3 regions of the Citricoccus sp. GCM10030269 genome follow, and region 3 is predicted to be linked to each of the others. Evidence: riboswitches for the same ligand, from Rfam matches in the RefSeq annotation. Region 3 holds a riboswitch; each other region holds the start of a gene.
What was found. Region 3 has a riboswitch for thiamine pyrophosphate ahead of thiM (hydroxyethylthiazole kinase). Riboswitches for the same ligand answer to the same signal wherever they lie in the genome.
Positions count from the first base shown of each region.

Region 1: another riboswitch for thiamine pyrophosphate. It lies ahead of ACFQQD_RS04620 (YkoF family thiamine/hydroxymethylpyrimidine-binding protein); the one in region 3 lies ahead of thiM (hydroxyethylthiazole kinase).
Region 2: another riboswitch for thiamine pyrophosphate. It lies ahead of ACFQQD_RS13875 (ECF transporter S component); the one in region 3 lies ahead of thiM (hydroxyethylthiazole kinase).

Region 1 covers NZ_JBHTCV010000002.1:326,594-337,170, reverse strand. The annotation lists gene ACFQQD_RS04650 (hypothetical protein) at 1-2,393, shown strand, start outside; gene ACFQQD_RS04645 (FAD-dependent oxidoreductase) at 2,485-4,005, shown strand; gene ACFQQD_RS04640 (C40 family peptidase) at 4,132-4,869, opposite strand; gene ACFQQD_RS04635 (hypothetical protein) at 5,083-6,090, opposite strand; gene ACFQQD_RS04630 (PadR family transcriptional regulator) at 6,090-6,434, opposite strand; gene ACFQQD_RS04625 (MsnO8 family LLM class oxidoreductase) at 6,606-7,652, shown strand; TPP riboswitch at 7,657-7,767, shown strand; gene ACFQQD_RS04620 (YkoF family thiamine/hydroxymethylpyrimidine-binding protein) at 7,802-8,446, shown strand; gene ACFQQD_RS04615 (ECF transporter S component) at 8,467-9,093, shown strand; gene ACFQQD_RS04610 (ABC transporter ATP-binding protein) at 9,080-10,577, shown strand, end outside.
Region 2 covers NZ_JBHTCV010000006.1:180,868-191,444, forward strand. The annotation lists gene ACFQQD_RS13840 (Na+/H+ antiporter subunit A) at 1-1,029, shown strand, start outside; gene ACFQQD_RS13845 (Na(+)/H(+) antiporter subunit C) at 1,026-1,787, shown strand; gene ACFQQD_RS13850 (Na+/H+ antiporter subunit D) at 1,784-3,589, shown strand; gene ACFQQD_RS13855 (Na+/H+ antiporter subunit E) at 3,586-4,296, shown strand; gene ACFQQD_RS13860 (monovalent cation/H+ antiporter complex subunit F) at 4,302-4,583, shown strand; gene mnhG (monovalent cation/H(+) antiporter subunit G) at 4,576-5,028, shown strand; gene ACFQQD_RS13870 (DUF4235 domain-containing protein) at 5,032-5,322, opposite strand; TPP riboswitch at 5,416-5,519, shown strand; gene ACFQQD_RS13875 (ECF transporter S component) at 5,616-6,368, shown strand; gene ACFQQD_RS13880 (ABC transporter ATP-binding protein) at 6,468-8,090, shown strand; gene ACFQQD_RS13885 (energy-coupling factor transporter transmembrane component T family protein) at 8,087-8,851, shown strand; gene ACFQQD_RS13890 (aminotransferase class IV) at 8,893-10,062, opposite strand; gene ACFQQD_RS13895 (MMPL family transporter) at 10,073-10,577, opposite strand, start outside.
Region 3 covers NZ_JBHTCV010000006.1:51,162-61,738, reverse strand. The annotation lists gene ACFQQD_RS13315 (DEAD/DEAH box helicase) at 1-1,890, opposite strand, end outside; gene ACFQQD_RS13310 (hypothetical protein) at 2,060-2,725, shown strand; gene ACFQQD_RS13305 (Ltp family lipoprotein) at 3,259-4,020, shown strand; gene ACFQQD_RS13300 (transporter substrate-binding domain-containing protein) at 4,171-5,058, opposite strand; gene dctP (TRAP transporter substrate-binding protein DctP) at 5,225-6,361, shown strand; gene ACFQQD_RS13290 (TRAP transporter small permease) at 6,430-7,041, shown strand; gene ACFQQD_RS13285 (TRAP transporter large permease) at 7,038-8,510, shown strand; TPP riboswitch at 8,546-8,640, shown strand; gene thiM (hydroxyethylthiazole kinase) at 8,634-9,491, shown strand; gene thiE (thiamine phosphate synthase) at 9,488-10,186, shown strand; gene ACFQQD_RS13270 (hypothetical protein) at 10,280-10,577, shown strand, end outside.

The DNA.
Region 1 (10,577 bases), on a different contig from region 3:
CCATGCATGTGGTGGAGCGTGAACTGGAATGGGAAGAGACCAACCACCACGAGATCGGCGACGCGGACCTGATCCTCTCCGTCGGCGACGATGCCGATGATCCGGACCTGCCGATCCCGGACAGCAGCCGGGTCGCCTTCGCCGTTGAGGACGACGACGTGTGGCGCGACGCCGCACAGATCCGCGGCACATTCGTCAACAACCGCACCCTCGGTCACGGGCCGAGCGCGGTGGTGGGCGCGGCCCTGACGGCCTCGAATCTGAGGTTCGACGACGGCGTGGGTTCCCCGGTCTTGTGGGGGTCGTTGGCCGCGTTGCCGATGTTCGCCGCCATCCTGGCCATGTTCGCCTGGCTCCGCCGGCGCCGGATCGAGCACGCCCGGTATCGGGAGTTCTCTGAGGCACAGCTGCGATTGGCACGCTCGGTCCTCGAATTGGAGACCGTGAAGGCCCGGGTTGATCTCACCGAGGCGGTACTGTCCGAGGCGGAAGCCGAGGACGCATCATCCAGTTCAGGAGCTTCCGCTTCGCCCGCCCACACCCTGCAGCGCGATTGGGCCCTGATCCGGGAATTGAGTCTCGACCTGGCCCGTGAAGAGCAGGCCCTCCTCCGCGAACTCGACGACGCCGCCCTGCGTGACTTCGCCGCGGACACTCTGGACCTCCAACACCGCACCGATGCCGTGTCTGAGGCCGCAGAAGTCCATTCCGGGCATGCCGGATCCCGCTCCGTGCTGGACCGTCTGGCTTTGCCCCTGCTGCACTCGATCGACGACGTCCTGGCCCACCGCAGCAGGTTTCCCGCTGAGGCACAGGAACTGGAGACGCACCGTGCCCGGCTGTTGTCGATCGCCCAAGAGGTCGCGTCCGACGTCGGGTCCGCCGGTTTGGTGGCGAATCACCGGGAGGTGCTGGAGCGCTGGGACTCGGTCGAGCAGGACATCCGCACGATCGCCGCGAGGATCTCCCGGCGGGTGTCGAAGCCGAAGCGCAGCGCCGGCACCGCAGACACAATCGCCCTCAACGACGCCGTCGAGGAACGGGCCAGCCGTCGCGTCTCGGCAGCGACTGCGGGGGCCACGGATTCTTTTCGCCAGCTTCGCGCCTCACTCGGCCTCGGCCACGGCTCGGAGCTGGGGCCTCTGCAGGCCACCGAGCGGGCCCTGGAACTCCTGGAACGTCTGGACGACCAACCGGCCCGGGTTGCAGACGTTCCCACGACGAAGCGTGGAATCTCCTGGGGGACGGCAGCGGTGCTGCTTCCGGTGCTGCTCGGACTCGCCGCCGGCTGGGTCGCCGTCGGGCAATCCGACTCCAACACGGCCTATGGCCGGACCCTCACCGGGGACCAACCGCTGGCGGAGCTCCGGGTGTACGGCGACCCGGCGCGGATTCCCGACCTCAAGGATCCCCTCGAGGGAGAACCTTCGAACGCCCAGACCCTGGACCTGCAGTACGTCCGGAGCAGGATGCAACGCTCGGTCGAGTTCAGCGACACCACGGCTTTGCTTCCCGATCGACTCGAGTTGACCGTAGCCCTGCTGCCGATCGACGAGTACGCCGAATACCAGCCTCATCCCGAGTATGACGAGCGCCTCTGGATCGATTACTGGGAGATGCTCGAGGCCCAGCGAAAGCTCAAGCACGATGTGGCGCAGCAGTATCCGCAGGTGCTCGATGCCGAGACCGGAGAAGTCGCCCGGGGCCAGGGCATCCTACCGATCTGGCTGTTGCCGGACGGCAACTACGCCATCGGTTACACCCTCACCGGCGAGATCAGTTCCGGGGTGGACAGTCGCATGGGGGCCTATTATTTCAATGCCACGGAACCCCGCGTGATCGGCCGGGACGACTTCGACATCCCGGTGGGCGACCTCATCGCCTACGACCTCGGTGATCTGGGACGGGCCATGGAATACAACCACCAGGAGCTGTCCCACGTCAGTCCGGGCGCCCTTTTCTGGATCGTCGCGGTCAGCGTCTGGACCGGTGCGCAGACCCTGATCCTCCTCGGGGTGGCCGTTGCTGAGGCCGGACGCCGCCGTGCGGGGACCGTCGCCTCACGGCGCCAGTTGGCCTCCTTGCGCGCCGACCTGGAGTCCCTGGCCCTCGGACTGGATCTGTCCCGGCTGGACATGGTGGCGGTCCTGGGATTGGACTCGCCCACCGACGGCCGGGCCGAGCAGGCCGAGCAGCGACTCTACGAGATGGGCTTGGTCACCGCGTGGCGAGAGGTCCAGGCGCTGGAGAACCTGCCGCGACGCGAACAGCGGGGGGAAGCCTGGCAGTCCCGGATACGCCACGTCCAGCATCTGGTGGAGACACTCACCACCCGGGATGCGGACGTCTCCCGCCGTGCCGATGAGATGGCCCGCGTTCAGCGCCTCAGTTGATCCCGGTGACGGACACCGGATCTGGACAGCGGGGCTCACTAGACCACAGGCTGGCAGCAGTACTCGACCGCGCACGGGAGGTTTCGGATCCATGACGTCGCTTTGGTTGGACACGCACCCGGTCACCGCAGCCGCTGCGGCAGAGCCGGGCGAGTCGGTGGAGGGCCGGCACTTCGACACCGTCGTGGCCGGAGCCGGGCTCACCGGCCTGGTCACCGCGGTCCTGTTGGCCCGTTCCGGACAGAAGGTCGCCGTGCTGGAGGCCCGCTCCGTCGGCGCCGTCACCACGGGGCACACCACTGCGAAGGTCAGCGTGCTGCAGGGCACCACGCTCTCCCAGATCCGCCGCCACCAAACCGATACGGTGCTGCAGGCCTATGTGGACGGCAACCGTGAGGGCCAAGCGTGGCTGCTCCGCCTGCTCGACGAGCGGTCCGTTCCCTACCAGCGACGTGCCGCCTACACCTACGCCCTCACCGAACAGGGTGCTGCCGCCCTCCGCAAAGAACAGGAGGCCGCCCGAGCAGCAGAACTGCCGGTCAGCTGGACCGACGAGACCGAGTTGCCGTTCCCGGTCGCCGGTGCGATCGCCCTGGAGAATCAGGCCCAGATCCATCCGCTGCAAGTCCTGGGCGCCCTGACAGAGGAGTTCGTCGAACGCGGCGGGACGCTGATCGAAGGAGTCCGCGTCACCGGCGCCGGACTCGGATCACCTCTCTCCGTGAAGACCACTCGCGGCAGCGTCCGTGCCGATCATCTGGTGCTGGCCACGGGCACGCCCGTCCTCGACCGCGGCGGATACTTCGCCAAGCTCCTCCCCCAGCGGTCTTACGTTCAGGCCTACCGGCGGCCCGAGCCGGACGGCTCCATCCCCCAGGGCATGTACCTCAGCGCCGACGCTCCGCACCGTTCACTGCGCACAGTTCCGGTCCACGGCGAAGAGCTATTGCTGGTCGGCGGCAATGGACACGTGGTGGGCCGCCACGGATCCACCCGCGCGGCGTTCGACGATCTTGAGCGCTGGACCCAGATGCACTTTCCCGGCGTTCAGCGCACCCACTCCTGGTCCGCCCAGGACTATCGCTCGGCCAACTTCATCCCGTTCTTCGGCACCCTGCCCCGCGGCGGGGGCGGCATCTATGTGGCCACCGGCTACAACAAATGGGGCATGACCAATGCCGTGGCCGCAGCCCTGGCCATCAGTGGGGAGATGCTCGGCGGTCAGCTGCCCTGGGCCACGACCCTCGGCCGCCGCTTGACCACACCGTCCGATCTGATGACCGGACTGAAAGACAATCTCGCCGTGGGTGCCCACTTGGCCGCCGGTTGGGCCTCCGCCGAACTGCAGACCGTGCCCGACGAGCCCCCGGAGGAGGGCCAGGGACTCGTCGGCCGCCAGAACGGCAGACCCGTGGGAGTCTCCACGGTGGACGGCACCACGTGCCGGGTGTCCGCGGTCTGTCCTCACATGGGCGGAGTGCTCCGGTGGAACGGCGCGGAGCAATCATGGGACTGTCCACTGCACGGCTCCCGCTTCTCCGCGGAGGGCACTCTGCTGGAAGGTCCGGCGGTGAAGGGACTCTCCCGCGCCGGGGATTCGGCGCAGAGCTGAGTCAAGGCGACCTGACGGCCACCGACAACCCCACAACACCCCACCACGACGTCGGCCCCCGCCCCCGGAAGGGGCGAGGGCCGGCGTCGTGCGTTTGGCCTGGACTGAGCCGACGGGAGACTCAGATCAGTACCGCGCCGCGGTGCCCATCATGTTGTAAGGGCTGTAGTCCACGTCGGTGATGGTGACACCGACCGAGGGGTTGCGGGCGTGGGCGATCTGGCCATCGCCGATGTAGACGGCCACGTGGTAGATGCCCGAGGCCGATCCATTGTTGGACCAGAACACCAGGTCACCGACCTGCAGGTCGTCCAGCCCCACGTACTCGCTCGCGCCGGCGTACTGGGCCGAGGTGGTCCGCGGGATGTCGACGCCGGCCTGGGCGAAGGCGCTCTGGGTGAAGCCGGAGCAGTCGAAGCCGTTCGGGCCGTTGCCGCCGTAGGTGTAGTAGCTGGAGGAGTCGCTGGCGGTGGCGGCGGCCCACTGTGCGGCGTCGGCCTGCCACCCGCTGCCGTAACCACCATCGCTGGTGTAGGACGCGAGCTGGTACTCAGTCTCGTTGGAGGCGGTCGAGGCGGCTGAATCGCCGGCATAGTCCGTGGAGGACGACGCATAGCCGGCCGACCCCGTGTAACCGGAGGAGTACGTGGAGCCGGAGCCGGCTGACTCGCCCTCGTAGCTCCAGTCCTGGTAGGTCGATGCGGACTGGCCGCCATCGTTGGCGGAAGCAGGAGCGACGCCGGACACGGCGGCACCCACGGCAGCGGTCACGCCCAGTGCCCCCACGGCGAGGGAGCGACGGCGGCGAGCGCGGCGGCTCAGCTTCTCGGCGGCGAGACGGTCATGACGGGTGGAATAGTTCATCAGTTCGTACCTTGTTCGATGTCGATGTGCACACGGCGGTCCCCGGAACCTCGGGACGTCAGACGCCCACGAGCTTCCGTGGGGGTTATCGGACCGTTACCCCAAGGTACACGGTTGTTATCAAACCGCAACCTTATGGGGGCCTGAAGGTCGCCTGAACGCGAACTGAGGGGTCAATTCGCGCCGTGAGTGCATCCACACTACAGCATTCTGTTATGAACTCGTGACCGTACTTCCCGGCGTGGCTGCCTTGGTGGTCCCCAGGGTCCGCCAGTACCGATAGCAGACATAGAGATCCCACAGCGCCACGAGCCAGATCACCACCAGATAGAGCACATCCACCCAGTCGGTCAGACCGGAGGTCTGCATGATGCCGGAGTCGATGGCCGGGTCGATGATCTCCTGGGTGATCACGGCCATCGTGAGGAAGAGCGCCGCAGCCACATCCAGTACCACTCGAGCCACGATCTGGGCCCGAGAAACAGCTCCGCGCACGATGGTCCAGACCGCCAGGGCGGCCACCAGGGCCAGCAATACGTAGTAGGCGGGTAGCCAGAAGGCCCAGAGCGCCGGGTTGAGGAACGATCCACCATCGTTCAGGTGCCCCACGTAGAGGAACGAAGTGGGAATCACCGGCAGCAGCGCCATGAAGGCGACGAACACCAGGCTGACCACGGCCTCTGATCGTGCCTCGCGGGCGTTGACGATCTCCAACTCCAGCTCGTCGACACTCCATCGCCGGCCAGCATCCTTCGCCAGTTTCCCGCGATCTCGTGGCGAGGCCACCCGTTCGAACACCCAGAAGAACGCCGTCACAGCGCCCAGCGCGATGAACACGGCGTTGATCATCGGTCCGATGACCGCGCCAATCATGGCGCCGAGCTCCGCTTCGGCCTCCGTGGCGGTGTACACCACGATGTTGGCCACCAGGGAGATCAGCAGCACGACGGGAATCAGCCATCGCAGGGTCCGCAGGTAGACCGGATAGAGTTCCGGACCGATCAGGTAGTTCGGCGTGTTGCGGTATTTCGCGGCCAACTGGGAGGGATCTCCCAATTCTTCCAGGACCTCCCGTTCAGCGCCGGCACCCGTACCGGTGGCCAGACGTTCGTCCAACATGTCCGAGATCAGTGCCGAGAGTTCGCGCTGGATGTCAGCGCGCTGGCCCTCGGGCAGGTGCGAGACCACCTGGTCGATGTATCGAGCGGTCAGGGAGCTCATCAGGAGGGTTCCTTCCAGAGTGCGGCCATGCTGGCCGAGAGTCGTGTCCATTCATCCCGAAGCTCGTCGGCCATGGTGGCTCCGTCCTCGGTGAGGCTGTAGTACTTGCGCGGACGGGATTCGTCCGTGTTCCACTCCGCCTTCAGCAACCCCTGCCCTTCCAGGCGGCGCAGCAGGGGATAGAGGGTGTTGGCTTCGGCGTCCAGCCCGACCGCGGCGAGGTACTCCAGCAGCGCGTAGCCATAACGGGGTGTCCGGCAGGCCACCAGGCACGCCACCACGAGGGTGCCGCGCCGCAGCTCCTGCCGATGCGTCGCGAGAGAGGACGCCAGTTCTTCGTTCATGACCCACACGTTAGTGTGTTGCACACACTATTGCAACAGGCTGGGGTGTCGTGCCGCGAAAGCAATACTTCTGCAGCGGTTGGTGTTAACCCCGGCATGACCCCTCCGACCCCACCGAACGCACCAGCTTCAGTGACCCCTCCGAGCCCACTGGGCCAGTCGCGCCCGACCGTGTCCATCCTCGACCGCGCCAACTCCCTGACCGAGGCCACCGAGCCCGAGGTGCTCGAAGGGGTCATCGCGCGGGCCCAGCGCGCGGAACGACTCGGCTATCACCGCTTCTGGGTGGCTGAACACCATGGCGTTCCGGGCATCGCCGGTTCCACTCCCACGCTGCTGATGACGGCGATCGCGGCACGGACGGACCGCATCCGGGTCGGCTCCGGAGGGGTCATGCTGCCCAATCACCAACCGTTGGTGGTGGCCGAACAGACGGCCACTCTCGAGGCGCTGTTTCCGGGACGGATCGATCTGGGTCTGGGACGCTCCGTGGGGTTCACTCCGGCCGTGCGCCACGCCCTGCGCCGGGACAAGGACGCCGCGAAGCAATTCCCCGAGGACCTCGCCGAGCTGTTGCGATTCCTCAACGGAACGGGGCCCTTCACCGCCCGGCCGCGGAACCACGCCGCCACGCCGCTGTTCGTCCTGGCGACCGGGCAGGGACTGAGGTGGGCCGCCCAGGCGGGGCTGGCCGTCGTCGTGGGCGGGCCGACGGTGTCTCAGCGCGACGGCGTGTCTCAGCACGAGGGCGCCTCCGAGCACGAGGGGATCGCTCGTTACCGGGAGGAGTTCCGACCCTCACAGTGGTATCCCGAGCCCTACGTCATCGTCTCGGCGAATCTGGCCGTCGCGGACACTCGGGAGGCGGCTCGTGACCTGCTGCTGCCGGAAGCGTGGGCCCTGGCGCAGTCGCGCGTCATGGGCGAGTTCCGCCCGCTGGAGCCCGTGGACCACATCAAGGCACGGCTCGACGACGGCGGCCTCACCGAGCGCGCACGGCAGCGCGTCACGGACTCCCTCGCCACCTCGATCTATGGAACCGCCGAGGAGGTCAGGGCAGAGGTCGACTCACTGATGTCCTTCACCGGGGCGGACGAGCTGCTCATCACCGGCGGGATGAGCGACCTCGAAGGCCAGCGGCGCTCGGACGAGCTGATGGCCGACCTGATGAATCCGGAGGCAAAGTCGGTAGTGAAGGCGGATTCACGAATGCCCTAGACTGCCGTATCAACACGGGAGTCCGGTGAGCCGGGCTGAGAGGAAACTTCTCAAGTTTCGACCGTCGAACCTGATCTGGATCATGCCAGCGCAGGGACGTTGAGCGAAGAAATTCCCGTGCCCCGTTAATCACCACGAAGGGCGCGACCATGCAGACACCCATCCCCACCGCCATCGAGAGCACCGCTTTCGATCCCACTCCTCAGGAGTTCGGCGTCGGTGCACGATTCACCCTGTCCGTCATGTCGGACGACTACGTCCAGATCATCCTGGACGCCCTCGGCCAAGCCGATCCCACCGGTGTGGACGTCACCACCGGCGTCGTCAGCACCTACGTCTCCGGTGCCGAACAAGACGTGCTTCGCTACGTGAGCCAGGTGATCGCGGCGGCCGCCTGCACCGGGGCCCACGTCTCCGCCGCCGTGCATCTCTCCCGCGGCTGCCCTGGCGGAGTGACGTGCGAGATTCCCGACGGCGGCGCGGCCCTCGTCTCCGAGGTCCCCACCCTGGAGCCCGCGGGCGTGAGCTGCGTGGCCGACTGGGCGCTGTACCCCCTCGCCGATGCTGGCACGGCCCGCGCCGGTGGCGACCACATGCGGGACATCTACGCGGCCATCGACCATGCGCGTTCCACCGGGGTCGAGGTCGAGTCCGATCACTACGTCACGCGGTTGTCCGGCGATCTCGCCCAAGTGCTGGAGACCATCGCCGCCGGTTGGGTGTTGACCGGCCGCACGGTCCAGCACGTCACCACGCACGCGACGCTGTCCCTGAACAGCCCCAGCGCGCGCTGAGCGGGAGGAGACCAACCGTGATGTCATCAGTCCACGGGCACCCGACTGCCCGCACCCGCCCCTCCTGGGCCCTGAAGGATCTCGTCCTGCTCGTCGTGCTGGGAGTGGTCTTCGGCTTCCTGTACTGGGTCTTCGTCCAGGCCTGGACCGCACTGCGGCTGGCCATGGGACCGGCCGGAGACCTCTCCGAACATTTCCTGGCCGGCAGCTGGCTGCTGGTCGCCCCCATCGCCATCGCGATCGTCCAACGGCCGTTCGCCGGCGTCATCGCCGAGGTCCTGGCCTCCGTGATCGAGGTCGTGTTCCTCGGCTCGGCCGTGGGACCGCTGCTGTTCGTCGCCGCCGCCATCCAGGGCATCGGCAGCGAGATCCCCTTCGCGCTCACGCGCTACCGCAACTACAGCTGGCTCATCTACGCCCTGTCCGGGCTACTCGGGGCGGGACTGGTGTTCTTCTACTCGGCACTGCGTTCGGGATGGTACGGCCAGGACCTGTTCATGATCCGGTTGATCATCCAGGTGATCTCGGGCCTGGTCATCGGCGGACTCCTGGCCAAGGTCATCGTCGACGGCCTGGCCCGCACCGGCGTCGTGGACAACTTCGCCATCGGACAGGCCCGCTTGACCGATCACCGTGACGCACGCTGACCCCCAGGTTCCCGACGCCGGCCCCGTCCTACGGCTTGAGGACGTCTCCGTCCTCGTCCCGCGCCGGGAGAAGCCGATCCTGCGCGAGGTCACGGTGAGCCTGGACCCAGGCGAGCACCTCGTGGTGTTCGGGGCTTCGGGCTCCGGCAAGTCGACGCTGTTGCAGGTGATCTCCGGCGTGATCCCGCACTCCGTGACCGCCTCCCTGACGGGCACGGTCATGGTCAAGGGCCAACTGACCAATGACACCCCAGTAGTGGAACTGTCACGCTTCATCGGCACGCTGTCCCAGGATCCGTCCTCGGGAGTGTGTCTGCCGGACGTGGAGCAGGAGTTGGCTCTGCCCCTGGAGAACCACGCGGTGCCGCCAGAACAGATGTCCGAGCGGATCGACCGTGCCCTCGCCTCGGTGGGGGCGCTAGAGCTTCGTGGCCGACGCACCGATGAGCTCTCCGGCGGTGAGTCTCAGCGCGTCGCCCTGGCCGCAGCGCTGATCACGGGTCCGGAGCTGCTGTTGCTGGATGAGCCCACCTCCATGCTGGACCCGGCCGGGGTGAGCTCCGTACGCGACGCGATCGAGGCGGCCACTCGAGACCATGATCCGGCCGTGGTGCTGGTGGAGCACCGACTGGACGACTACGCCGGCGCCGCCGGCATCGCCGCCCTGCCGCAGCGCGCCATCGTGCTGGACGACGACGGCCACGTCCTGGCCGAGGGCTCCACACCCGAGGTGCTCGCCACGGAGGCCGAGCGACTGCATCGAGCCGGATGCTGGCTGCCGCTCGAGACCGAGTTGCAGGCGGTCACCGGCCGGGGCGGCGGGTTGGACGAGCCGCGAGTGCGCGACGCGCTACGTGAACTGGCCGACGGATCCACGGAAACCACCCCCACAGACGGGGACACGGGCCTCTCGGCGGAGGGGCTGGACGTCGCCCGCGATGCACGCCGCGGCCCCGTGCTCATCAAAGGCGCCTCATTCGCGCTGCGCACGGGCGAGATCACGGCACTGCTCGGAGCCAACGGCGCGGGAAAGTCCTCGCTGCTGCTGACGCTGGCCGGCTTGCTGCCCCCGGCGGCGGGAACGGTCACCGGGGCGCGCCCCGGCATGGTGTTCCAGAATCCCGAGCACCAGTTCGTGGCCCATACCGTCCGGCAGGAAGTCGGCCACGGCCTGGGTCACGGCGCCGCCGACCGCGTAGAGCGGTTGCTGACCGAGCACCGCTTGGCGCACCTGGCCGAGCAGAGTCCGCACCGGCTCTCCGGGGGTGAGAAGCGTCGTCTGAGCGTGGCGGCCATGCTGGCCCATGACCGCCCGAGCCTCCTGGCCGACGAACCCACCTTCGGTCTGGACCGCAGGGACGCCCTGGCCACCCTGGCCGCTCTCCGCAGAGCGGCCGAGGACCGAGCCGTTCTGCTGTCGAGCCACGATCTGCGGACCGTGGCGTCCAGCACGGACCGGGCCCTGGTGATCGCGGACGGTCGCA
Region 2 (10,577 bases), 130 kb from region 3:
CGACGTCGGACCGGGTTCCGGTGGGCGCACGCAGTGCTGGGCACCCTGTTCGGGTTGGTCATGGTCTGGGTGGCCATCACCGCACTGGCCTCACGGACGGCGGAGCCGATCTCCCTGGAGATGCCCCAACTGTCCTACGAAGACGGAGGTGGCAGCAACATCGTCAACGTGCTGTTGGTGGACATCCGTGCCTGGGACACCTTCGGTGAGATCACGGTGCTGGCCGCGGCCGCCACCGGGGTGGCCTCGTTGATCTTCATCCAGCAGCGTGACCGTCGATCGGGAAATCTGGATCAGGTCGCCTCCGGATCCGTGGGCCGGTACTCCGCCCGGGGACCGCTGGAGACACGGGAACTGGCAGCGGTGCGGAAGTTCGCGATCGTGGACCGTGATCAGTGGCTGGTGGCCGGACGCACCGTGGCCCCGGAACGCCGGTCCATCATCTTCGAGGTGGTCACCCGGCTGATCTTCCACGTGATCATCCTGATGTCCATCTACCTGCTGCTGGCCGGACACAACACTCCCGGTGGCGGGTTCGCCGGTGGCCTGATCGCCGGTCTGGCCCTGACGATCCGCTACCTGGCCGGGGGCCGTTATGAGCTCGAGCAGGCCATGCCCATCCCGGCCGGCGTGCTGCTGGGCTCGGGGTTGGCCGTGGCAGCCATCACCGGGGTGGTTCCGTTGTTCTTCGGCGGAGAGGTGTTCCAGTCGGCGATTCTAGAGGCCACCCTTCCGCTGTTCGGCCACGTCAAGTTCGTCACCGCGAGCATTTTCGATATCGGCGTGTACCTGGTCGTGGTGGGTCTGGTCATCGACGTGCTGCGCTCGCTCGGTTCCGAGGTGGACCGCCGGTCCGAAGCGGAGTCGGCCGCGCAGGTCGAGGCCGACCGCCGCCGTCGGGAAGCCCAGGGCAGGGCTGCGGCCCGGTCCGCCGGCACGGCACCCCGGCAGACCGCCGGCTCCGGGTCCGGTACTGACACCGGTACTGACGCTGGAGCTGGCATCGAGACCGGGACGGGGACCTCATGAGCGTGAACGTGGTGATGCTGCTGACGACGGGCGTCATGTATGCCGGCGGGGTCTACCTGCTGTTGGAACGGACCCTGACCCGGGTGCTGTTCGGGATGATCCTGATCATGAACGCCACCAACTTGCTGATTCTGGTCATGGCGGGTGCGCCGGGGCAGGCCCCGTTGGTGGAGGACGGCGTGAGCCCGAGCGACTACACGGACCCACTGCCGCAAGCGATGATCCTGACCTCGATCGTCATCTCGTTCGCGGTCATCGCCTTCATGGTCGGCATGATCTACCGGTCCTGGAAGGTGGGCCGGCGGGACGAGGTCTTGGTGGACACCGAGGACGTCAAAGTGGCCGAACGGCCCGCCTTCGACGCCGAGGAGGACGCCGAACTGCAAGAGGAACACTCGGAGTTCCTCACCGAGCATGAGGATCCGAACGCCGACTACGAGCATGCCACCGCCGTCGATCCCTCCGCCGTGTCCCCGGCCGTCCGTCAGCGCGGACAGGGCAGCGTTCGTGTGGCGACGACCCGCCAGCGCCGCGACCGCGGTACTGGATCCGGCACTACTCCGAGCTCCGGTGCCGGCGGCGAGCGGGGTTCGAGTGCTGTGGCCGAACCTGAAGAGGGCGAGCAACCGGTGGGCTCACGAGGACACGACGATCACCTTCCGGATGAGGACGAGCGTGCCGGCAGTCCGCGGTCCCGTCCCGACGATGGCCCTGAAACTGGAGCCGACGACGGCCCCCGGAACGGCGGGCAGCGATGACCCTCGACATCGTCTCCCTCGCTCCGCTCTCCGTCCTGCTGCCGATCCTCGGCGCGGCGTTGGCGTTCGTCCTGGTGCGCCGGCCGAAGGCACAGATCGCCGTGACTGTCGGCACCATTGCCCTGACCCTGTCTCTGGAGAGCCTGCTTCTGGCCACCACGTGGGACACCGGGGCCGTGGCCGTGTTCCTCGGGGGATGGGAGGCGCCGTGGGGCATCACCATGGTGGTCGACCGTTTCTCGTCACTGATGCTGGTGATCTCCTCGGCCATCGTGCTCGCGGTTCTGGTCTACGCCTCCGCGCAGGGCATCACCGATCAGGACCAGGGCGGCCCGGTCTCGATCTTCCACCCGACGTTCCTCATCCTCGTGGCGGGCGTCTCCAATGCGTTCCTCGCTGGTGACCTGTTCAACCTGTACGTCGGCTTCGAAATCCTGTTGACGGCGTCGTACGTCCTGTTGACCTTGGGAGGGACGGGTCCGAGAGTCCGGGCCGGGGTGACCTATGTGGTCGTCTCGGTCATCTCCTCGGTGATCTTCCTGATCGCCATCGCCATGATCTACGGGGCCACCGGCACGGTGAACTTGGCGGACCTGGCGGTGAAACTGGCGCAACTGGATCCGGACGTGCAGATGGTTCTGCACGTGATGCTGCTGGTCGGTTTCGGCATCAAGGCCGCCGTCTTCCCGCTGTCCTTCTGGCTACCGGACTCCTATCCCACCGCTCCCGCCCCGGTGACCGCCGTGTTCGCCGGACTGCTGACCAAGGTGGGCGTCTACGCGATCATCCGGACCGAGACGCTGCTGTTCCCGGGAGACCGGGTGAACGCGGTGCTGATGTGGGTGGCCCTGCTGACGATGATCGTCGGCATTCTCGGGGCCCTGGCACAGAACGACATCAAACGTGTTCTGTCCTTCACTCTCGTCTCGCACATCGGCTTCATGATCTTCGGGGTGGCCCTCTCCAGCGTCCTGGGACTCGGTGCCACGATCTTCTACGTGGTTCACCACATCACCGTGCAGACGGCGCTGTTCCTGGTCACCGGGCTCATCGAGCAACGGGCCGGTTCGGCCAACATCGACCGGCTCGGTGGCCTGGCGCGGATCTCCCCGCTGGCCGCGGTCCTGTTCTTCATCCCGGCGATGAACCTGGGCGGCATCCCACCGTTCTCCGGTTTCCTGGCGAAGGTCGGCCTCATCCAAGCCGGCGTCGGGGCGGACACCACGATGGCCTGGGCCCTGGTGGTGGCATCCGTGGTGACCTCGCTGCTGACCCTGCTGGTGATGGTCAGGGTGTGGGCGCGGGCCTTCTGGCGGCGGATGGAGGACGTGGAACATCCTCCGGCCAAGCTGACCATCGCGCTGGAGGAGTCGGAGGCTCGGCGAGACGGGCGCGCCGTCAAGACCAAGCTGGCCAAGGGGCCAGCGCGAGGCATGGTCTATCCGACCATCGGTCTGGTCACGCTCGGTCTGGCGTTCACGGTACTGGCCAGTCCGCTCTATGCGTTCTCCGACCGCGCCTCCACGGATATGCTCACCCGCACTCCCTACATCGAGGCGGTCCTGGGCCGGGACGCGGCCGCCCAGGCTCTGAGGGACGTGGGCGGCCTGGAGGAGCAGGGCATCGATGTCCCGGAACGGGACCAGTCCGGTCCCGGGAAGATGGAGCCTCTCGAAGGAGACAGCGAAGGGCACGACGCCGGTACCCGCCGGCACGAGCACGAGGTTACCGAACCGGCCAGCGAACCCAGCGGCGAATCCGCCAGCGCACCGGCCGGCGGAGCGGAAGGCGGGCGGCCATGAGTCTCAATCAGCATGACCCTCGCCGGCATGACACCAGCCAGCACGACTCCAGCCAGCACCACTCCGCCGCGCAGCCCGACCAGGGTGCACCCGAAGAACGTGCCCAGTGGTGGAGCCAATGGGTGATCCTGTTGGGGTTGACGCTCACGTGGGGCGCACTGTGGCAGGACTTCTCTCCAGGGGTCCTGGTGGCCGGCGTCGGGGTTTCGCTTCTGGTGTTGTGGTTCTATCGGCTGCCGAAGGTGAGCTTCTCGGACCGGATCAACCTCTGGTACGTCCTGGTCTTCACGGTCCGGTTCCTGTGGCATGTGGTGACCGCGTCGGTCTCGGTGGCGCGGGACGCCATTGTTCGTGGTCCGGGGATCGTCAACGCGGTGGTGGCCGTGCGGCTGCGCAGCCACGATGACCTCATCGTCACCCTCACCGGTCACGCCCTGGCGTTGGTCCCCGGTTCGCTGGTGATCGATGTGGACCGGCCGACGTCGACCCTGTTCCTGCACTGCCTCAACATGGAGAGCATGGAGGAGGTCGAGCTGTTCCGAGCCCGGGCGCTTGAAACGGAGGCCGCTGTCATCCGTGCCATTGGCACCAAAGCCGATCTGGCGCTGGTCAAGGACAGCGAAGCGGCCGGTTCGGATGCGACCAGCTCAGACCCAGCCACCTCAGACCCGGCCGGCTCAGAAGGACCAGAAGGGGAGGCGCGCTGATGACCATGCTCGAGATCGCCGGGATCGTCTGCATCGTGCTGCTCGGCCTGGGCGCGTTGGCCGCGATCTACCGGATCGTCCGGGGGCCGTCCATCCTGGACCGGGCCATCGCCACGGACGTGCTGCTGATCACCGTGTCTTCGGCGCTCTGCGTGGACATGGCCGTCAACCACCACACGGACCACGTGATGTTCGTGGTGGCGGCCTCGGTGATCGGATTCATCGGATCCGTGACGATCTCCCGGTTCGTGGCGGAGTCACGGAAGGAGCCGAGCGAACATGGGTGATGTGCTGAACGGCCTGCCGGAGTGGCCGGTGATCGCCGACGGCCTCGCTGCGGTCCTGCTGGTCCTCGGGTCCCTGTTGTCCACGGTGGCGGGCATCGGTCTGTTCCGGTTCCCCGACCAATTGTCCCGGATGCATGCCGGCACCAAGCCCCAGGTGCTGGGACTGCTACTCGTGCTGACGGCGGTGGCCCTGGCGTGGCGGGCGTGGGTGTGGATCCCCGTCCTGCTGCTGGCGTGGGTGCTGCAGATGCTCACCGCACCGGTGTCCGCACACTTGGTGGGCCGAGCCGGTTACCGCACCAAACACCTCAGGCCGGAGTACCTGTACGTGGACGAGCTGGCCGACGTGGTCGCGCGTCAGGACGACGAGGGTAAGCCCGTCAGTTCAGCCGATGAGCGCACGGTGCCCACCCCGGACCCGACCGATTCCTCGGACCGGGACTGACTCTCAGACCTCGCCGGTGCCGATCTTGGCCTTCTTGGCCTGCGAGCGAGCGGCCATGGCCTTGCTGGCCTTCTTCGCGCCGCGCTGCGAGGTCACGCGGATCAGTGCCGTGATGCCGGCAGAGATGGTGGCGAAGGTGATGGCGCCCCACATGTTGTTCTCGGTGTCGTCGACGTCCTTGGGGGCGTCGTGCCCGGTGGCCTTGCGCCAGGTGTAGTCAACGATCTTGGTGCCGACATAGCCACCGATGAGGGTGATCGCGGTACTGATGATGCGTTCCGTGAGCTTGTTCATGGGGGTGTCCTCCCGGCTGGGCTGTGTGGTCGCGTCCAGCCTATCCGCTCGGTGGGTTGATCGCTTCTGTGGTGCATTATGCTGGACGGACACTGTGAACGACAGGGGAGCACCTCCGGGTGCTGAGAGTGCGCGCAGCGCAGACCCTCGAACCTGCACCGGCTAGCACCGGCGAAGGAAGTCGAGTTCTCTGATGAAACTTCAGAACACCGTCCACCGGTCCGGTTCACCGGAAACCGTGGAAACCGCGGAGTCCGTTTCATCCCCCTCCTTGGAACCTTGAGGAGGACAACATGGTCTCATCCCAGACCAATCACCAACACACCACTCCCGACGCCGGCCGCTCGCCGGAGGCCGGAAGCTCACCCACCGCGGGCGGTACGTCCGATCCGGGACGGCCAACGGCGCACAACACGGCGACCAGCACGGGGGCCACCACGGGGACCACCACCGCTCAGAATCGCCGCACGTGGCGCGTCGTGGACATCGTGGTGGCCGCGGTGATCGCCGTGGCCTCCGGGGTGATCTTCTGGGCCTGGAATCTGGCCTACGCGGGCCTCAGCCCGGCCTTCGCGGCGTTCCCGCCGTCGTCGGGACTCGTGGCGGGGTTGTGGCTGTTCCCCGCCGTGCTCGGCGGGCTCATCATCCGCCGGCCCGGAGCGGCCCTGTTTACCGAACTCGTCGCCGCCACCGTCTCGGCCCTGCTGGGTTCCCAGTTCGGGCTCACCGTGCTGGCCTCCGGACTGGTCCAGGGACTCGGCGCCGAGCTGATCCTGCTGCTGTTCCTCTACCGCCGATTCACGCTGCCGGTGGCCCTGCTCGCCGGATTGCTCACCGGTCTGTTCGGCGGGATCAACGACGCCTTCATCTTCAACTGGTTCCCCGAGTACACGATGGACTGGAAGCTGATCTACGTGGCTCTGGTCGGGGTGTCCGGGCTCTTGATCGCCGGTCTGCTCTCGTGGCTGGCCACCCGCGGGCTGGCCGCCACCGGCGCGCTGTCCGCCTTGGCGTCCCGCCGTGCGCATCAGGAGTCGGTGGCCTGACCATTGGCCAAGGCTGGACCAGGGGCTGAATCTCGGGCCCGACCGGGGACTGGCCCGGGTGCTGGTCCGGGGGCCGTTTCCGGTGCTGGATCCGGGACGGTGTCCGGGGCGACCGTCCGCGCCGAGGGCTGGGGTTGGCGGCACGCTGGTCGGTCCGCCGCCGCCGTCGCCGGTCTGGATCTGACGGTGCCGGCGGGCCAGAAGGTGCTGCTGGCCGGTCCCTCCGGTGCGGGCAAGTCGACGCTGTTGTACGCGCTCGCCGGGGTTCTGGACCCTGCCGACGAGTCTGAGGAGACCGGCCGGCTCCTCGTCAACGGTGTGTCGTCCCGGGAGCAGCGTGGACATGCCGGGCTGGTGCAGCAGGACCCGGAGACGCAGGTGATTCTCTCCCGGGTGGGGGACGACGTGGCGTTCGGCGCCGAGAATCTGCAGGTGCCGCGCGAGGAGATCTGGGAACGGGTCCGGGACGCGCTGTCCGCCGTCGGTCTCGGCGCCGACGAGGGAATCTCCCTGGACCGGGACACCTCGAAGCTCTCCGGTGGGCAGAAGCAGCGACTCGCTCTGGCAGGGATCCTGGCCATGCGGCCACCGCTGGTACTGCTCGATGAACCGACGGCCAACCTGGATCCGGCCGGCGTGATCGAGGTGCGGGACGCCGTCGAGGCTCTGATCGAGCGCACCGGGGCGACCCTGATCGTCGTGGAGCACCGCCTGAGCGTGTGGGCCGAGCACGTGGACCGGCTGGTGGTGCTCGAGCCCGGCGGGGGCATCAGCCACGACGGCGGCCCGGCCGAGTTGTTGGACTCCGGCCCCGTCCGGGATGAGCTGGCCTCGGCTGGACTCTGGGTGCCCGGCCACGTCCCCACCCCCATCTCTGGCAACTGGAGGTCAAAAGTGCCCCAGAATGGCGGGTTTTCGGAGCGAAACCGGGGCACTTTTGACCACCAGACGCGGGGTGGCGGGATGGAGGAGAGCGCGCTGTTGACGGCTCGGGGACTGGCGGTCTCGAAGGAACCCGTCACACCCGGATGGCGGCGACGTTTCGGACCACCGCCCCGGCCGGTTCAGCGCGGGCTGGACGTGGACCTGCGGGCAGGCGAGGCCGTCGTTGTGACGGGGGCCAATGGCAGCGGTAAATCGACCTTGCTGCTCACGTTGGCCGGTCTGATTCCGACCCATGCCGGCACGCTGACGGCGGGTCGAGCGCTCAAAGGGGACCAGGGCGACAGTCTGCCCGACGATCCGTACCGCTGGAAGGCCGCCGATCTGGTGAGCCGGATCGGCACCGTGTTTCAAGAGCCCGAGCACCAGTTCGTGGCCACCACGGTCCGCGATGAGCTGCTGTTCGGCCCTCGCCATGCCCGGAATCCCGAGACGGGCCGACGCCTCTGGACGGACGAGGAAGCGGAGGCCCGGGCGGACGAACTGCTGGAGGTCCTGAACCTGACCGCGCTGGCCGAGGTCAACCCGTACACGCTCTCGGGCGGGGAGAAGCGGCGGCTCTCGGTGGCGACAGTGTTGGCCGCCGGGCCGGAGATGGTGTTCCTGGATGAGCCGACCTTCGGTCAGGACGCCAACACGTGGGCCGTGCTGACCGGGCTGCTCCGCGATCTGGGCGCGGACGGATGCTCGGTCCTGGCCGTGACCCATGACGTTGACTTCGCCGCCGTCCTCGACGCTGACGTGATGGAGCTGGAGCCCCCGAGGGAGTCCACCCCGTGACGCCGCTGGAACGGGCCAACCCGCTGGCGAAGGTGGCAGCCCTGCTGCCCATCACCGCCGTGCTGGTGATGACCATGGACTGGGCGTCCTCCGGCCTCGTCTTGGTCACCGCCGTGGCCCTGTTGCCGCTGTCCGGCATCCGGCCCGGAGAGTTCTTCCGGCGGGCGTGGGTGTTGGCGGCGGCGGCCTTGGTGGCCGCCTGGGGCACGGCCCTGGTGGGGGACGACGCCGGCCGGACACTTCTCGAGGCCGGTCCGGTGACCATCTCGGAGGGCTCCCTGCTGGCAGGACTGGCCACCGGCCTCCGGATCCTGGCCGTTGCCCTGCCCGGAGTGATGATCTTCATCACCACCGACCCGACCGATCTGGCCGATGCCCTCGCACAGCGGCTCAAGCTCCCGGCGCGGTTCGTGCTGGGGGCACTCGCCGCCTTCCGATTGCTCGGCGTCCTGACCGAGGAATGGCGGACCCTCGGTCAGGCGCGACGGGCCCGCGGTGTGGGAGCCGGAGGCCATCCCGTCCGCCGCACCACCTCCTGGCTGGGACAGGTCTTCGGCCTGATGGTTCAGGCCATTCGACGCGCCACCAGGCTCGCCGTGACCATGGAGGCGCGGGGCTTCGGCACGGGGGAGCGGACCTGGGCCCGAGAGTCCAGCTTCGGCGCCGTGGATGTCTGGGTGGTGCTGGGCGGCTGTGCTCTGGCCGGGCTGGCCGTGGGGTTGTCCGTGGCCACCGGTGCCTGGAACCTCGTCTGGGCCTGACGCGGATCTAGGAGTGAAGCGGGTCTACGCCTGATGCGGGTCTAGGACGTGGGGCCGTGCTCGCCGGGTTCCAGGTCTTCGGCGAGGAAGCGATGCAGCTGCTCCGTGAGTTCCGCGTCCTGCGGCAGCGCCTCGCCGTCGAGGTGAGTCACCGGGGCCACGCCGCGCACGGAGGAGACCAGCCACACGGCATCCGCGTCGAACAGATCGGAGGTCTCCAGTGGTCCATAGCCCAGATCCCAGCCGGCACGTTCGGCGGCCGCGAAGATCGTGCCCTGCGTGGTGCCCGGCAGGATGCCGGTGTTGCGGAGGGGCGTGACGAGTTCGATGGCCTGGGGCCCGCCCTGCTCGGGCCCGCCCCGCTGCGGGACCCGGCGGGCGAGCAAGACCGTGGACGTCGGCCCTTCCAAGATCTGGCCGTCCGAGGAGAAGAAGATGACATCGTCCGCGCCTTGGGAGGCCGCGTGGCGCAGGGCGGCCATGTTCACGGCGTAGCTCAACGACTTGGTACCGAGCAGCAGCCACGGCGCCCGTTCGGCCACGCTGGAATCGAAGCCACGGTCCAGCAGCAACACCTTCAGCCCGCGCTCCCGGGCAGCGGCGAAGGCTGGCGATACGGGTGAGACCAGCACCCAGTACGTTCCGCTCGGCGACATGGGTTCCGAGGTGCGCTCCGAGGTGCGCTCTGAGGTGCGCTCTGTGGTGGAGCCCGGCGTGGGTTCGGGACCGCGGGTGGCCACCAGCTTGACGACGGCGTCCGCCCCGGGGTTCGTCTCAGCGAACGCCTCCAGGCCGGCCCGAGCGGCCCGGCGCCAGAGTTCGGCCGCGGGAATCGGCAGTTCGAGGGCGGCCGCTGAGGAGGCGAGGCGTTCGAGGTGGGACTCTTCCTTGCGGATACGGTAACCGCCGGCCTGCGCGGGTGCGGAGGTTCTCGAGGCATCCGACGAGTCGCTGCGCGGCACCGCCGTCATGGTCTCGAAGACACCGTCGCCCCGTGTGAGCCCCTGATCCGTGACCAGGATGGCCGGCGTGCGGGGATCGGCCACCCGGATGCCGAGGTGTGCGTCCCGGCCGCCTGATCCGCCGCCCGGCCCGGCACCCATCGCGACGCCCGGCCCGGAAGCCAATCCGCCGCCGTCGTGCTGGGCCTCGATGAAGACGACGACGGACTGCCCGGGATCCGGGACGAAGGATGCGGACGCCTCAATCATGCAGTCCAGCCTACGCAGACGGGCGGTCGGACTCCTTCGCCACGCCCGAGCCCTCGTCCTCAGTGGCGGACTCCGCACCGACCAGCTCGGGATCCGTGTAACCGTGGTTGCGCTCGAGCGAGGCACCCTCGACGTCCACATTGGGCAGGATCCGGTCGATCCACCGCGGCAACCACCAGGCGGCCTTGCCGAACAGATGCATCAGCGAGGGGATCAGCAGCAGGCGGACGATGAAGGCGTCCACGAGCACACCGAAGGCCAGGCCGAATCCGATCGGCCGGATCATGGCGGATTCGGAGAACACGAAGCCACCGAACACGCTGATCATGATGATGGCCGCGGCGATGACCACGGACCGGCCAGCGTGCATTCCCTGCTGGACCGCCACCCTGGCCGGCGAGCCGTGCGCGAACGCCTCGCGCATGCCGGAGGAGATGAACAACTGATAGTCCATCGCCAGCCCGAACAGCACGCCCACCATGATGGTCGGCAGGAACGCCAGGATCGGGGCCGGG
Region 3 (10,577 bases):
CCAGACCACCTTGTATCGGGCGTTGTCGTTCAGCGCGGTCTCCGGGTCTTGGTCCGCGGGTACCGCGATCGGCAGAATGATGTACCCGTATTCCTTACCCTCGGCTTTGCGCATCACTCGTCCCACGGACTGGACTACGTCTACCTGAGAGTTGCGGGGATTCAGGAACAAGACCGAATCCAAAGTGGGAACGTCGACGCCCTCGGACAGGCATTTCGCGTTGGACAGGATCCGCACCGTGTTGCCGTCTGTGGTCTCTTTCAGCCAGTCGAGCTTGGACGTGCGTTCCAGCATGGAGTGGGTTCCGTCAACGTGTTCGGCCTCCATCTTCAGGCCGGGCTTCTCGTCGTCGGACCGGTTGGCCAGCAGCTGCCGCCCGATTGTCTCGAATTGTTCTGCCAGACGCTTGGACTCCTTGATGTTGCGTGCGAAGGCCACCGCACGGCTCATCGGCTTCGTGTCCTGAATGTCCAGCCTCTGCCCATCGATGCTGCGTTTGGACAACCCGTTCCAGCAGCCCACGATCCTGGCTGCGTCATCCAACTTCAGACCTGAGTCCTCGGCAAACAACGATTGGAATGAGGACGAAACGGCGTCTTCATTGACAGCCAAAACGAGCACCTTGTAGTCGGTCAGGTGCCCTTGTTCGACGGCCTTGCCGAACCCGAGACGGTGGAACTCTGGTCCATAGGTTTCCTCGTCGTCCATGGAGTAGACCGTGACGTCGTCCTGCGCGGCTTTCGCCTTGGCCTCCTGAACGTAGAGACGAGGAGTGGCCGTCATGTAGAGGCGCTTAGCCGCTTTGACCTTGGAAGGATCGTGGACCGCCGTGAAGGCCGAGCCGTCCTGTCCCGGTTCGGTGATGCCAGTGGTCCGGTGAGCTTCGTCGCTGATGACCAGGTCGAATTCTGCTAGGCCGAGCTGCTGAGCCTGAGTGATGACGTCGATGGACTGGTAGGTGGAGAACACCACTGTGACGGCGTCCTGCCCGGTACTGATCTTGGACTGTTTTGCTAGCTTCACCGGGTCTGTGGTGGCCGGAAAGCCGATCTCCACTGCCGAGACGTCTTCGCTGAGGTTCTTGCCGACCGAGGCATCCGAACAGACCGCGAAGGCCCGGATTATCGTCTCGGACTGCGCCGTCCATTCGTTGAGTGTCTGCTGAAGCAGGGCAATGGACGGAACAAGAAAGAGCACAGAGCCCCCAATGGGAACCATTTCCTCCACCAGTTTCAGAGAAGTGAAGGTCTTTCCTGTGCCACAAGCCATGATGAGGCGACCCCGATCGTGGCCTCGGAAACCGTCGGTGACGTCTTGAATAGCCTGACGCTGGTACTTCCGGAGCTCCTTCTTGGGACTCTGAACCAACTGCTCGGGATTCTCGAAGGTGAAACGTGACCAGTCGACCGTCGAGTCGGTGAGCTCATTGATGCCCAGCGTGACAACCGGTTTTGATTGGTCTCTCAGAGCATCGACAGCATGTTTAGACCACTCAATCGAAGTATTGACGACCATGCCTTGGGCAAAGTCGACCTTGCCCAACTGAGTGAAGAAGGAGTCGATCTGTCCCTTCTGGAGTTTCTTCTCCGGCGGATAGAACTTAGCTTGGATGCCGATCAATTCACCGGTGTATCGATCCTTGGCCACAATGTCGACGCCAGTATCGGCCTTGCCATTCCGGCCCGGCCACTCGTTCCACAACCACACGTCTGAGAACTGGTCCGCGTACTTCGGCTCGACCTCAAGGAAGCGCTTGGCCAGTCGCTCAAACCGACGGCCCTGTTCCTGTTCACTGAGTCCCGAATAGACCAATTGATCCAGCAACTCCGCAAACGTAACTGGATGACGTTCTTGGGCTGCGGGGACGATGGTGTCCGGTGAAGCTGTCATGATGTCTATTGTGGCGGATAGTTGGCCCTTGGCTTCACCGCCAGAGGTGCCGTCTCCGGTAGGCACCTCGAACCTATGGGACATGGCCTTATCTTGTCGCTCACATTGGTTGGATTGAGTTCGACTTCATCACCGTCTCGCGTCATCACCAGTCCCAAAGGGGTTTCTCATGTACTCAACTCGTCGCGCCAAAATGATGGCGATGGCTATCAGCTCGGTTGCTCTGCTTACCGCATGCTCCGGAGGTCAGTCACAGCAACCAACACCGACCAATTTCACCGTCGAACCGGCTAGCACCGACGCATCGGCGACCCCCACATCGAGTCCTTCGCCCACTCGGAACGAGAACGACCGCGGAGACCTCATCAAGGAGGTGGGCGAAGTCGCAGGAATGGCAAACCCAGAAGATCCGGAAGCCCCAAACATCGTCCAGTTCAAGGTGACCGACATCAAACCAGGCGCCTGCACGAATGAGTATGCGGACGGCCCGGCCACAGGAAATCACTTCCTCCAAGTCGACCTCGAAGTGGAAACTAAGAAGGAAATGCGTGAAGGGTTTGAACAGATAGGAGCTTCGCCTGCCAGCTTGCTATTCCAGACTGATTGGCATGGATTCGACAGCAATGGGACGACCATGAACTCCATCGACTCAGGGGCAACGCAAATGTGCCTCGATGAGAGCGAGCAAATCCCTTATGAGATCGGACCTGCAGAGAAGGCATTGGGTAGCGTGATCCTAGAGGTCAGCGATACCAAGGGGGAGATCGCGCATCGCCCATGGTTCATGGGTGGAGGCGGATGGACCTGGGAATACGACATCTCGAAAAGCCTGTAATCCAAGCACCAGGCAAATGTTCGGAGACTGTGACTGACGAACGACCTCTCGACCGATACACCTCGTGATCGTTTGAAAAGACGAGCCGGTTTCTAGCTTCGCGCGCCCAACCCGCCATAAATTACCTCTCCAGGTGAAGCGCAGTCGCAGTCCGAGGTGGCACTTCAGAAGCGCGGCGATTTTCAGGTGACGGGATTCAGTACTTAATGCACGCTGTCGTTCTCGCCCGGATTTTCGGGGTCTTCGAACCGCAGGCTTGGCCTCGCGAATTAATCCTGAGGCGTCGAGTATTTGAACTGCGGCAGTGCCGGGTGCCCGAAAAGTTCGACTAGACCTGCGGTCGTCGTTCCACGCAGCCTTATCGTGTCCGCCCCCACCCTTAGCTTCTGGACCACGACCGATCCCGCCGAGACGCGGGTCATTCCCATCGGTCTCTGTTCCGGCAGCATCCGGAAAACGGCGCCGTGGGCACCTCCGCGGCACCGCTTCACCGTCTATCGCTTCCCATAGCGATTCTCATGAAGGACCTTGCCATGACCAAGAACCAGTCATCACTCCCCCACAACCCTCAGCACTACGGCGGCAGATCCCCGTCGGACCACAAGGCCGCGGCCAAGGCTGCCCGTCCCTGGTACAAGAAGAAGCGCGCCACCATCCCGGCCGGCGTCGTGGTGCTGTTCGTCATTGTCGGCATCGCCACTGGTGGCGGGGAGACCCCGGAGACCGAAGCTGCCACGCCCTCTCAGAGCACAACTTCTCCTGCAACCGCGGAGACCAGCCCGGCTGCCGAGGCGTCCGCCAGTGCCGAGGCCGAGGAGGAAGCAGAGGAATCCGCTCGCGCAGAGGCCGACGCGCAGGCGTCGAAGCAGGCGGAGGCTTCCGAGAAGGCTGAGGCAGAAGCCCAGGCATCACAAGAAGCCGAGGCCGCCGAGAAGGCCGAAGCCGAGGCCAAGGCGTCGGAAGAGGCCCGTGCAGCAGAAGAGAAAAAGGCTGCAGAAGAAGCCGGGACTCCGAGCCAGCAGAACGCGCTGCGGGCCGCGGCCAACTACCTGAGCTTCACTGCCTTCTCACGCTCCGGCCTGATCGAACAGCTGGAGTTCGAGGACTACTCGGCTGCCGACGCCACCTGGGCGGTTGACCGCGTCGAGGTCGATTGGAATGAACAGGCTGCCAAGTCCGCCGCGAACTACCTCGACTTCACGGCGTTCTCGCGCCAGGGCCTCGTCGATCAGCTGGTTTTCGAGGGCTTTACGCCGGAGCAAGCTGAGTATGGCGTGAGCCAGACGGGTCTGTAAGACACCCATACACAGGACCCCGGTCGTCGGACTGCATAGAGTTCAACGACCGGGGTCTTGCACTGTCCATCCCAGGGAAGCCCATCCCAGCGAGCCCTCGCGGACTCAGCAGGCCCAGCCAGCTCAGCCAGCCCAGCCAGCCCAGCAGGATCAGTCCTCCAGAGCCAATTCCACATCGCCGATCCAGGGCTTGGCGATCTCGTCATAAGTGCCATCGTTCATGGCGATGTCCAGCCACTGGTTCACGTAGTGCTTGAAGACCACGTCGCCCTGCGGGAGCATGTAGCCCTTCTGGAAGTAGTCGAACGGCTCATCCGGATTCACCGCGCAGAGTTCCTCGTACTCGTGGTCGATGTAGAGCACCTCGGAGCGATCGGTGGTCATCACATCGGCGCGGCCGGCCACGATCTCATCGAAGATCGTCAGGTTGTCATGAGTCTGCAGGTCACCATCGGGGTAGTGCTCCCGGGCGAACTTCTCGTTGGTGCCGCCCTTCGGGAAGATCGACGTAACATCCGGTTGGTTGATGTCCTCGACCGTCTGGTACTTCTCCACGTCCTCGCAGCGGGCGATCGGCGTCTTGCCGTCCTCCAGCGTCGAGACGGTGAAGAACACCTGCTCGGCCCGCTCGGGGTTCATCGAGATACCCCCGACGGCGATGTCGCACTTCGCCAGGTAGTCCTCCATCAGCGTCTCCCAGCTGGTCTTCACCCACTCGACCTCCACCCCGAGCGTCTCGGCAAGGTCTCGGGCCATGTCCACGTCGATGCCGGTGAACTCGCCGGACCCCTCCTCCTGCTCTGTGAACGGCGGGTAGTCACCGGTGGTGCAGACCGCCAGGGACCCGGACTCCTTGATGGCGTCCAACCGCGAGTCACCGACGGCGGCCTCGTTCGCCGCGTCAGCGGACGATTCCTGCCCCGCTTCGGGTTCGGTCGCGGTCCCACGGAACTGGTCCGCGCAACCGGTCAATAGCGCAAGGGCAGCCAGGCCTCCCAGTGCGGTGACTCGGCGGGAGTGGGTCTTCGTGCGGCTCATGTAGTCCTTCGGCGTCGAGGTGAACAATGAACAGGACAGTGATCCAGTTCATACTAGGGAATATAAGTCTGTGGCCCACGTTACCTGTGGTGATATAGATCACTTGTCATCTACAATCATGGCTGTCATCAACGATCCACGGGATCCCGTCTCAAGGAGCACCGTCATGCAGACTCATCGCACCCAAAGCACCACTCGTAACCGCCGACTCCTGGCGTCGCTCGCCGGCCTCGCCTCCACCGGACTACTGCTGACGGCCTGTGCCGGCGGCGACGGAGGTTCCGGCGGCGGTGAGGGAGAAGAATCGGTCACCCTAACCGTCGCCTCCTGGGCCAACCCGGACAGCGTGGACGAGGCCGTCATGGAATATTGGACGCAGGAGATCGAGGACCGCTCAGAGGGACGGTTGAGCTTCGACATCTCCTACGCCGGCTCCCTCTGCAGCGCCGACGAGATCCCCGAGTGCGTGCGGGACGGTCGCGCCGACGTCGGCCAGACGATCGCCGACTATGCCCCGCAGCTGTTCCCGCAAACCACTGTGGTCAGCATTCCCTTCCTCACGCAGAACAACCAGGCGATGACTCAGGCCGTCTGGGAGCTGAGCACGGAGCACGAGGGAGCCGCCAGCCTCTGGGAGAGTAACGGCTTCAAGCTGGTCGGACACAACCCAGCCGGACGCCTGCTGTTGGGGAGTAAGGAACCCATCGAGTCGGTGGACGGTATCGCCGGCAAGCGCTGGCGCATGGCCGGACCTTACACCCAGATGGCCATCGAGGCAGCCGGCGGCAGCAATGTCGCCCTGACGGCCCCTGAGACCTACGAGGGCGTGGAGCGCGGCGTCGCCGACGCGGCCGGCTTCCCCATGGACGGGTTGGTGTCCTTCCAGCTCAAAGACATCCTGCCCAACTGGACGGACCCGGGACTCGGCCAGTACACCAGTACCGGCCTGTGGATGAACCTTGATACCTACGAGTCCCTGCCGGATGACCTCAAGCAGATCGTGGACGAAGTCAACACGGAGTACAACGAGGGCGGCGTCGCCACCGTCTTCGAGGAGATCACCCTGGAGCAGTGCGACCCGGTCCTCGAGACCATCGGTCAGATCGAGGAGTGGGACGAAGCCGAGTCGGAGCGCTGGGAGGAGGCCCTGGGCACCCAGCCGGAGGAGAAGTGGATCTCCGACGCCGAGGATGCCGGTCTCGAGGACCCCGAAGGATACCTGGAGGCCTACAAGGAGAAGATGGCCTCCTTCGAAGGTGAGACCCCGAAGGACCCGTCCCTGGTCTGCTCCGACCGCTCCTGATTCCTTCACTCTCCCCTGAGGTGTGGGCGCCGACTACGGCGCCCACACCTGCTGGAGAAAGGTCCTCCATGAACTCCACACCCACGGCCGGCAGGCCGGGATTCCTGCGGCGAGCCGCCAGGGTGATTGCCGTCCCGCTCGGCGCCCTGGCCTCCCTGTCCACTCTGGCGATCATGGTCGCCATCGTCATCGACGTCGTCGTGCGCAACACCGGCGGTCGGTCCGTTCCCGGTCTGCTGGAAATGAGTGAGACCGCTCTGGTCGCCACTGTCTTCCTCGGGCTGGCCTACGCCGGGGTGACCAACGCGCACGTGGCCGTGGACCTGCTGACCGAGGCCCTGCCCCCACGGGTCTCGCGGATACTGATCGGCATTGCCTGGGTCATCGGCGTGCTGATCTCCGCCTGGTTCGTCCTCGCCACGTTCGAGCGGGCGGTGGAAAGCACCGAGTCCGGTGAACTGCGGCAGGGCCTAGTGGACTGGCCCTTGTGGCCGGCCCGTTGGCTCGTGGTCATCGGCCTGGTGGCCTTCCTAGTGGTGGCCCTCATCAACGTGGTGCTCCTGATCCGCGGCGAACCCCTACTCGGAGAGGACACCACCGAGACAACCGATGAGGTCGACGAGACCGTCCAGGTCGACCAGATCGACGAAAGCGCACCACTCGAGGAGAACCGGTCATGAGCAACGATGTCATCGTCCTGCTGGTGATCGTTCTGCTGATCATCCTGCTGGCATTCCGCACGCCCGTCTGGCTGTCCTTGGCCACCTCCGGCGCGGTCGGCCTCTTTTTGCTGCGCGACGAGGTGTTCGTGACGCGGACGCTGGCCTCCGCGCCGTTCGAGCAGACGTCCAACTTCTCCTTGACGATCATCCCCATGTTCATCCTCATGGGCGTCTTCGCAGTGAAGGCCCGGATCGCGGGGCAGGTGTTCGAGGTCGCGCGGCGGGTCTTCGTCCGCTTCCCGGGTGGCCTCGGGATCTCCACGGTCGCCGCATGTGCCGGCTTCGCCGCGGTCTCGGGCTCGAGCATCGGCACGGCGGCCACCATGTCCCGCTTGTCTATCGCCGAGATGCGCAAGGCGGGCTATCCGCCGAGCCTGGCGGGCGCCCTGGTGGCCATGGCCGGCACCTTGGGGGCCATGATCCCGCCGAGCGTGTTCCTGGTCCTCTACGCAATCCTCTCCGGAGAATCGATTGCCCAGATGCTCGCCGCCGGCATCGTACCCGGTGTGCTCTCCGCCCTGGCCTACATGGTCTACATCCAGTTCCGGACCCGCGGAATGCAGACCATCACGGCCGGCGCCCCAGCAAAGGTCCATGCCACGACGTCGTCCGGCGCCGGAAGCGGTACCGGAAGCGGTGCCGGCGCCGGAAGCGGTGCCGGCGCCGGAAGCGCCACCGGAAGCGCCGACGTCGGGACCTTGCCCGCCGAGCTCGAGGCGGCAGCAGCACAGCGGCACGCTCCCTCCCGCATTCCGTGGGGCGAACTCCCCTACCGCGGGCTGGTCCGGTTGGCCATCCTGTTCGCCATCATCATGGGCGGCATCTACTCGGGAATCTTCACCCCCACGGAGTCGGCCGCGATCGGTGCCCTCGCCGCCGCCCTGATGCTCGTCCTGGAGTTCCGCCGCGACGGGGCACGCACCATGGGCCGGCAGTTCGTCGAGGCTCTCAAGGAGACGGCTCAGACCACGTCGATGGTGTTCGCCATCATCGTCGGTTCGGCCGTGCTGTCCCTGTTCTTCGTGGTGGCCCGCGTCCCGCAGAACCTGAGTGACGCCCTCACCGGCACGGATCTTCCCGGGTGGGCGATCTTGGCAGGGCTGTTGCTGCTGCTGATCCCCATGGGCATGGCCCTGGAGTCCATCTCCATCCTGGTGATCACGGTCCCGCTGATCTACCCCGTGGCCACGGAGTTCGGCTTCGACGGGGTCTGGTTGGGCATCCTGATCGTCAAGCTGATCGAGATCGGCATGGTGACTCCCCCGGTCGGCATCAACGTGTTCGTGGTGGCCGGGACGTCCGGGCTGCGCTCCAGTGAGGTCTTCCGCGGCGTGTGGCCGTTCGTACTCATCGAGCTCGCCTTGGTGATCCTGCTGTTCGCGGTGCCGGACATCGTCCTGTGGCTGCCATCTCTAGCTGTGGAGTAGCGAGCCGAGGACGCTGCGCTACAGTAGCCACCACACCACGTGACACGGGGTGCCCCTCACCGGGGCTGAGAGAACACCCGTCGAACCTGATCTAGTTCGTACTAGCGAAGGGATGTCGCGCCTATGACGCGCACGCATTTTTCTGCACCCTCTGAACTGCTCGACCACGCCCGGGAACTGCTCCCCCGACTTCGGGACAGCCGGCCCCTGGTCCAATGCCTGACCAATCCCGTCACGGTCAACTTTGTGGCCAACGGCCTGCTCGCCCTCGGCGCCACTCCTGCCATGACGGACGTCCCCACGGAGGCTGGCCCCTTCGCCCGCGTCGCCTCCGCGGTGCTCATCAATCTCGGCACTCCGCACGCCGAACAGCGTGAGGCCATGGTGGAAGCAGCGGCCGCGGCCCACGACGCCGGCACTCCCTGGGTCCTGGACCCCGTCGCCGTGGGTGCCCTGCCGGTTCGGACCGCCCTGGCTCACCAGCTGTTGGACCACCGCCCCACCGTGATCCGCGGCAACGCCTCCGAGATCCGGGCTCTGGCCGGTGAGGGCGCGGGCGGCCGCGGCGTCGACTCCGCGGACAGCGCCGAAGAGGCCTTGCCGAGCGCGCTGCAGCTGGCGCACGGGACTGGTGCGGTCGTCGCCGTCTCGGGTGACGTGGACGTCGTCACCGATGGCGAGACGGTAGTCCGCATCGACAACGGGCATCCACTGCTCACCCGGGTCACCGGAGCCGGCTGCCTGCTGGGCGCCGCCGTCGCGGCTTTCGCCTCGACCGACCAACACCGGCTCTCCACCACCGTGACCGCATGCACGGTGTTCGCGGTGGCCGCCGAGTTGGCAGTCCAGCAGAGGGAGCGACCGGGCTCTTTCGCTGTCGCCTTCCTCGATGCGCTGGACGCCATCACCACCGAGGACCTCACCGAACGGGCCCGGATCACGATGGACACCGCCAGCGCTTCCTCGGGGAGGTCGGCATGAATGCGACTATCGGTGCGGATGACCCGATCCCGATCGATCTCTCCATCTACCTCGTCACCGATTCCGACCAGGCCAACGGCGCCGGGCGGACACTCGTCGACACCGTCGCGGCCGCCGTCGCCGGTGGGGTCACCACGGTGCAGTTGCGAGAGAAAAACACCCCGGCCCGCCAGCAGGTCGACCTGCTGCAGTCACTGTCCGAGGTGCTCCCGCAACACGTGACCTTGCTGGTCAATGACCGTGTGGACGTCTACCTCGCCGCCCGGAACCGCGGCGCCCGCGTCCACGGAGTGCACGTCGGTCAAGACGATCTGCCTGTTGAGGATGTGCGGCGGCTCATCGGCCCGGACGCGGTCCTCGGGCTCAGTGCCGCCACCCCGGAACAGATCACCGCCGCTGAGGCTAGCGACGCCCGCGTGGACTACCTCGGCATCGGCGCCCTGCGCACCACCGTGTCCAAGGCCGACGCGCCAGAACCCATCGGCGCAGAACGTATCGGGCGGCTCGCCGCCTCCACCCACCTGCCCGCCGTCGCGATCGGCGGCGTGGTCCCGGACGATCTGCCGGGCCTGCGCACCGCGGGCCTGGACGGAGCCGCCGTCGTGTCCTGGATCTGCGCGGCGCAGCACCCGCGGCACGCTGCCGCAGAGCTGGCCAGGGCTTGGGAAGAGTTGACACCACGCGATGTGAGCTAGGACCTTATCTCGTCCGTTTGGCTTGGCAGGATTGGCCGTAGTTGAGGGCGCGCTGGAATTTCTCGATATTCCCTCACGGTAAGGGGCGGTTCGATGACTAGCGATTCCGTGGGCTTTCCCAGGCCGTGGGTTCTGCCCACGTGGATTGCCGGCGCGTTCCTGATCGGAGTGGCGGCTGGACTCTTGACGCACTCTGCGTGGCCCATCTCGCTACATGCCCTGACCTCATGGGGCTATGCGTTCTCCACCAGCGCGGGGCTCGGCGGCATGGCGGCGCTCGGTGCAGCCGCCATCGCCTACCGAGGAGTCACTCGTTCAGCCGACACGTCGCGCGAGACGTCGTTGGAAGCCCAGTGGTGGGAAAACGCGCGATGGTCTGTGGACCGACTTC